DNA from 3 places in the Gorillibacterium sp. CAU 1737 genome. Region 2 is predicted to be linked to each of the others. Evidence: predicted binding sites of a transcription regulator. Region 2 holds the regulator's gene; each other region holds the start of a gene.
What was found. The regulator Rex, encoded in region 2, represses fermentation and respiration genes when NADH is low (regulators of the CRP and FNR family bind a similar motif). The targets are predictions, from matches to a motif close to TTGTGAAATATTTCACAA.
Positions count from the first base shown of each region.

Region 1 (2,270 bases), on a different contig from region 2:
AGGTGCTCAAGCAGATTCTGAGCAAGCTTACCTCCATCAACGGACTCGCAAGCTTGGGCGATATCCTTGACATTGCAGGCCGCAATGTCAAGACGGATGTACCGGAGAGCGAGCTGCGGAGCTGGATCGGACGAATTCGCGACCTGAAGCCGGATGAGGTGGAGTTCATTCATCTGAGCGGCGATTGGATCAGTCCCTACATCGTTCCGAAGGAGTCGGAGCTGAAGCAGGCCCTCACCGCTTTCCGTGCTCGCCTTGGCCTCGATGCGACCGCTGAAGGAGGCGAGCAGCTAAATCGACTTCCGATGTATGTTGGGCTCACCCCGGATGCGGATTCAGATCCGGCGGGCAGCGGCACAGCTTCCTCCGGCAGCAGGCCGGGCGGAGCTTCGGAGCTGACAGAAGAGGCGGAAGGGCAGACCCGTTCTCGTCCCGTCAATTAGCGCAGCATTGCCCGCTTGATTGCTTCCATCCGACCAAACTGCATGTTTCTTTTTCCTCGGCTCGCTTTCATCCAGCCAAACCGACTCGTCTCTTTATTCCCCCGTTCGTTGTCGGGGGGAGGAAGGAGACGGGTTCTTTTTTTGACTTCCTATGACAAAGGAGATCGCGAAGTTCGACGGATTCCAACAAGAACAGGAATTGGAACAGGCTGACACAATTGAGGCAAATGAGAATGATGTTCATCACTTCTCTGGAAGGAAATACCTACTGAAGGCGGAAAAATCGGGGTGGAAGCGGTTCCAAATGGTGGAAGAGGTTGCTGCTGCTCACTCGAATTAGAAGCATCTGTTCTACTAATTGGAACCCTCTGTTGTAGAGCAGAAGAAAAGAGAAGCTGCTCCATGGAGCAAGCGGGCGGGCTTGATCCACCAAGGAGAGAGTCCGCGAAGACGAGTGGCGGTCCCTTCCCCGTCCCCCAAAGAGGAAGGAAAGTGCGAGGGGCTGTTTCTGACACGGCTCTTTCCTGCTTCTTCATGAAAAATACCAATCGTCATTGAAATTCGGTAATCTTAGTTTCTTTTCTAAAATCAAGCAATTCTTGTGAACTAGTTCACTTAAGGCCTGTTGGATTTGAAGTACAATGGGGACGAAAGAGCGGACTCCGTTCCGTTGCTCCGGTTGCTCGGCCTTCGGCCTGCCGGACCATCCGATGTCGATTCGTCTTTCTCTGCTTCGCCTGTATATGCCCCATCAAGGAGGAATCCCCGTGGAGCAACTTCTCGCCAAGCTCTACCAGACGAACCACCTGACCCATGACGAGATCGTCGAACTCCTCGGCAACCTGACTCCCGAAGGGAAGAAGGAATTGTTTCGCATGGCTGACGAGACCCGACAGCGGCATTACGGCAAAGCCGTCTTCATGCGCGGTCTGGTCGAGTTCTCCAACATCTGCAAGCAGGACTGTCTCTATTGCGGCCTGCGGCGCTCCAATCCATCGGCAGACCGGTACCGGCTCACCGATGATGAGATTCTCTCCTGTATCGAAGAAGGCCATGAGCTCGGCTACCGATCTTTTGTCCTGCAGAGCGGAGAGGATTTCCGTTACACCGACGCTTCGCTTGCGGCGATCATTCGGCGGATCAAGTCACGCTATCCCGAGGTTGCGATTACCCTGTCCGTCGGGGAACGAAGCGAAGCCTGCTATCAAGCCTGGTTTGAAGCGGGAGCAGACCGTTACCTGCTCAGGCACGAGACGGCATCCCGCGAGCTCTATGAAACGCTGCACCCCGGTATGTCCTACGATAACCGGGTCCAGTGCCTGACCACCCTGAAACGAATCGGCTATCAGGTTGGCGCGGGCTTCATGGTTGGGTTGCCCGGACAGACGGCACGGCACCTGGCGGACGACCTGCTGTTCCTTCATGATCTGCAGCCGGAAATGATCGGCATCGGCCCGTTCATTCCGCACAGCGCAACTCCCCTTGCTCATGAATCCGGGGGGACGGTTGACCAATCGCTGGTAATGATAGCGCTTGCCCGCCTATTTATTCCTGATGCGATGCTCCCCGCCACCACGGCGATGGGCACGCTTGACCCGGTGGGACGCGAGAAGGCCCTGAGGGCCGGAGCCAACGTCGTGATGCCGATTTTATCGCCCCTCGCCGTTCGCGAGAAATACGCCCTTTACGAGAACAAGATTTGCACGGGAGATGAAGCCTCCCACTGCCGTCACTGCATCGAAATGCGAATTGTCGCTTCCGGCTATCAGATTGACCTTGGCCGAGGCGACCACTGCAGCGTGACCGGCCCCTGTCCCGCATGACGGC
Region 1 is NZ_JBDQQO010000003.1:201,936-204,205, forward strand. It holds gene AAFN83_RS08340 (LCP family protein) at 1-443, shown strand, start outside; gene hydE ([FeFe] hydrogenase H-cluster radical SAM maturase HydE) at 1,211-2,266, shown strand.
Region 1: the regulator Rex is predicted to act here: its motif matches at 1,043-1,060, upstream of hydE ([FeFe] hydrogenase H-cluster radical SAM maturase HydE).

Region 2 (2,270 bases):
CTGCTCCGCGATGCTTTCTTCAGTGTGAAGGACAGTGTCATCTTGACCTCCGCTACCTTGTCAGTAGGCAAAACCTTCGACTATATCACCGATCAGCTCGGCCTTCGCAAGTCGGCTGAGGAGAACCGGCTGCGTACGGTCATGCTGCCTTCTCCCTTCCAGTACCGCAAGCAGGCGCTCATGATCATCCCGCGAAACTTTCCGGTGATGAAGGGCATTCGCGGCGAAGAAGAGTTTACCGCAGCGCTGACGGATTCACTCGCGGATGTAGCCAAGGCGATGGAAGGGCGCATGCTCGTGCTGTTCACCTCTTATCGCATGCTGCGCCAGGTGCACAGTGTGTTGAAGGAACGGTTGACCCCGGAGGGGATTCAAGTGCTCGGGCAGGGCATCGACAGCACGAGCCGAAGCAAGTTAGTTCGCCTCTTCCAAGGCTCGGGCACGAGCATTCTGCTGGGCACGAGCAGCTTCTGGGAGGGTGTCGACATCCCAGGAGACGCCCTGAGCTGCCTCGCCATCGTTCGCCTGCCCTTCCAGCCGCCGAATCATCCGGTGGTGGAGGCGAAGAGCGAGCGGATCAAGGAAGCGGGCGGGAATCCCTTTATGAAGCTGTCTGTCCCGCAAGCGGTCATCCGCTTTAAGCAGGGCTTCGGGAGGCTCGTGCGGACGACGAAGGACAAAGGCGTTGTGTTGGTATACGATACTCGCATTCTGGAAACGTATTATGGGAAGCATTTTCTGTATTCACTGCCGGGTCCGAAGATCGAGCACATGAATGTCCATCAGCTGGTTCCGCGCATACACGAATGGATGGAAGGGGAAGAAGAAGCATGAAGACGACGACAGAGAAAATATCGGAAGCGGTGGTTCGCCGGCTTCCCGTGTACTTGCGTTACTTGACCGAGCTGCTCACCAATGGCGTTCAGACCGTATCCTCCCAGGATCTCGGCCGACGTCTCGACCTCAACCCGGCTCAGATTCGCAAGGACCTCGCCTACTTTGGAGATTTCGGCAAGAAGGGCATCGGCTACGACGTCGAGTACCTGATCGAGAAGATCCGTCAGATCCTCAAGCTGGATCGCGACATCGCGGTCGCCCTTGTGGGTGCCGGGAACCTCGGGAAGGCCCTCAGCAATTACAACGTCTACCTGAACGACAACATGCGCATCGTCGCATTGTTTGACTCTCATCCTTCCACCGTTGGCACGCACATCAATAACCTGGCCGTGCAGCCAATGGAGGAAATGAGCGATTCGGTCAAGCAGCTTCACGTTCGCGTCGGGATCATCACCGTTCCGGGATCGGAAGCCCAAAAGGTGGCGGATGACCTTGTTCAAGCCGGGGTGGAAGCGATCCTGTCGTTTGCACCTGCCATCATCAAGGTGAAGGAAGGCGTTCGCGTTCATTACGCAGACTTCACCACCGAGCTGCAGAGCTTGGCCTTCTATCTGGAATAGACCCACCCACAGCATGCAAAAAAGGCTATCTCGTCCGGAGTTGTTTCCGGGAGGTAGCCTTTCTTTTGCAAAAGATGGGTTAAGCGATTAAGCGTAACGAAGAATGATGCTGTCAAGAATGTTAGCCACACGCTCGCAAGCGTCGGTTGCTTCTTCGAGCCGCTCGTACACTTCCTTGATCTTGAAGTCGCTGTACGGATCGGTTGGCGAGATGAAGATGTGGCGGATGCCTTCGCGAAGCAGGCGGTCGCCTTCATTTTCCAGGCTGTTGATGATGACCGTGTGCTCGCTGATCTGATTGTACTTCTTCTTAGACAGAAGCTTCAGCGCTTCAACGATGTGCTCGCAGGCGCTGACGATTACTTCGGAGAATTTCAACATATACTCGTCAGATTTCTCGATGTTCAAGTAATCAAAACGAGCCGATGTTTCTTCAATGTAGTCGATGACATCGTCCATCTTGTTGGCCAGGTCCATGATATCTTCACGGTCGAGCGGAGTGATGAACACCTTGTTCAAGCCGCGGTAGATGATATGCGAGATGTTATCGCCTTTGTGTTCCAGGTCCTTGAGCTGATCGATGTAGGTTACGGGAGGCTTGGCCCCGCTCATCGCTTCGCGGAACAGCTTGGCCGCTACCAGGGTGTTTTCAGCGGCTTCCTGAAGCAACCCGAAAAAGTCCGTATCGCTTTTCTTTTGAAACATGTGCCTTTGCTCCTTTTTTGACTAGAAAATGGAACCCTTGTGCCAGGATGGACGAGCTTGAGATTCCTAATTGTAAAGGTAACATAAACGTTCGGCCCTGCGCAATGC
Region 2 is NZ_JBDQQO010000011.1:15,599-17,868, reverse strand. It holds gene dinG (ATP-dependent DNA helicase DinG) at 1-834, shown strand, start outside; gene AAFN83_RS18990 (redox-sensing transcriptional repressor Rex) at 831-1,457, shown strand; gene AAFN83_RS18985 (DUF47 domain-containing protein) at 1,545-2,162, opposite strand.

Region 3 (2,270 bases), on a different contig from region 2:
GCTCCCCTTAGGAAGCCCCTTATCGGATAGTCCCCTCATGTCAGCCTTTGTGGGAATGGGTTCCTTTGCCGGTGGATGCGGAGAGCTTCTCCCGGTAGTTACGAATCGGAGAAATCAGCCAGTACGCGGTCCCGACGAAGAGTGCGCCCCCTACAATGTTACCGAGCGTCACGTAACCGAGATTGTGGAACATGCCGGATAGCGTTACGTTAGCCGGATGGTCCAGCAGCAAGGCAAGCGAGAGCGTCGTCATGTTGGCGATGCTGTGCTCGAAGCCGGACGAGATGAAGGCGAAAAGGCACCAGAAGATCAAAATGAGCTTGGCCGATTCACTCTTGGCCTTATGTGAGGTCCAGATGGCAAGGCAGACCAGCCAGTTACAGAGAATACCGCGGAAGAACAGCTCGTAGCCGGGAAGCGTCATTTTCTTCACCGCGAGCACCATCAGCTGATGTTCCGGAGCGATTCCCTTGAATAGGCCGGCACCGAAGACGAGGGCTGCAAAGACGAAGGCGCCCATGAAGTTGCCGAGCCAGCACCATACCCAGTTCTTGATGGTATCCCATACGCTTGTTGCGCCGGAATACGTACTGATTGTAAAAGCCATGTTGTTGCCGGTGAACAATTCAGCGCCGGCAAAGACGACGAGCGTCAGCGCGACACCGAAGGACAGCCCCATGATCAGGTACGTAAATGGGGAATGGACGGCATAGAGCGGCGCCGATACGGAGAACATCAAGATGACGGCCACTCCGACATAAGCACCGGCCAGTCCTGACGAGATCAGGTAGCGCAGCGGGTGATTGTCGAGAAACTTCTTCTTCTTCAGGGCGTACTCGATGATGTGTTCATTGTCTTCCGTGTACATCTCTCTCATCTCCATCAAACAGGCGGTTTCCCGCCCTTTATCGTGTCAGGGTCAAATAACATTCCCTAGTATAGGGGCAAATGCGAAGTGCAGAAGTGAAATCCATCACATATTTAAAAAGCTGTCCTAGAAAAGTCATAGATTCGTCGCGAGTGACGAATCCTTCCCACCCGCCAGCTCATCCTTGCCAAGAGGCGAAATCACGCACCAGGCATAGAAAAAAGGAGCTTTCGCTCCTTTTTAGGAATGAGGAATCTCACACCCTCCACCCGGGAAAACAAGCGGTGATTTCCGTGATTTTACAGCTCCTGCGTCGTGGCGTTGAGGGCTTCTGCATTCGTGGCGACCCGGTAAGAGGCTTGACCAATCTCCTCTATAATGCCGACGAGCGTGTCCATGTCCTTCTTGACGCTCGCAGCCGACTCCAGGCTCTCTTCCATCGAGCTCACAATCTCGACGAACGTCTTCTCCGTGCGCTCCGCCTCGGATTCTCCCTCCGTAACGAGCGCTCTCGTTTCTACGATCGCCTGCACAACATTCGAAGTATACTGGGACGTTTGGGTGACCAGCTCGGTGATCTCTTGAACCGCCTGCTTGGTATCGTCCGACAGCTTCTGAACCTCGCCTGCCACTACGGCAAATCCGCGCCCATGCTCCCCAGCCCGTGCGGCCTCAATGGAGGCGTTCAACGACAGCAGCTTGGTCTGCTCCGCGATGTCTTTCACGATCAGCACGATGTTGTGAATTTGCTTCGAGGAGCGGTTCAGCTGCTGAACCGTCTCTTCCATGTGATCCGCACTCTTGCGGATGGAGGAAATCCGTTGGCCGAGCGCTTGAAGGTCGCCTTGCCCCGATTCCGCCAGCTGGCGGCTGCCCTGGGATTGACCGACACTGAGCGACAACGAGCGATTTACCTCATTGCTCGTGGACACGAGCTCTTCCACGGAGGCGCTCGTCTGTTGGGTCAGTGCGGCAAGCTCCGAGCTGATGAGCGCCAGGTTGTGCTTCAGCTCTGTTTTGACCTTCTCATACTGCGACTCCCGCTCGCGAATATTCTCCTTCTCGTATGCATCAAGCACGACCTGCTGCTCAAAGTTAAACATCTTCTCGATGGTCGCCATCGCTTGCAGGCGGTCCGCTGAATGCTCCAGTACTTGAGCGAGGTGCTCCTTAAAGGAGGATTGAAGCTTCTCGAAGGCCGCGATGTACCATTTGGGCTCCAGCCCGATCTTATTGTGCATCATGGCGATGCGGAGACGTTTTTCCATGAAGGCCGGATTGATCTGTCCGTCCAGGATCTCCTGCAGATGGCGACGCATCGTTCCTTTCAGGCGGTCGACGGTGCTGTGGATCTGAATGATCTTTTTCAGCCGGGAGACCTTCATCAGCGCCCCGTAATAAT
Region 3 is NZ_JBDQQO010000003.1:245,486-247,755, reverse strand. It holds gene AAFN83_RS08525 (formate/nitrite transporter family protein) at 41-868, opposite strand; gene AAFN83_RS08520 (protoglobin domain-containing protein) at 1,168-2,270, opposite strand, start outside.
Region 3: the regulator Rex is predicted to act here: its motif matches at 962-979, upstream of AAFN83_RS08525 (formate/nitrite transporter family protein).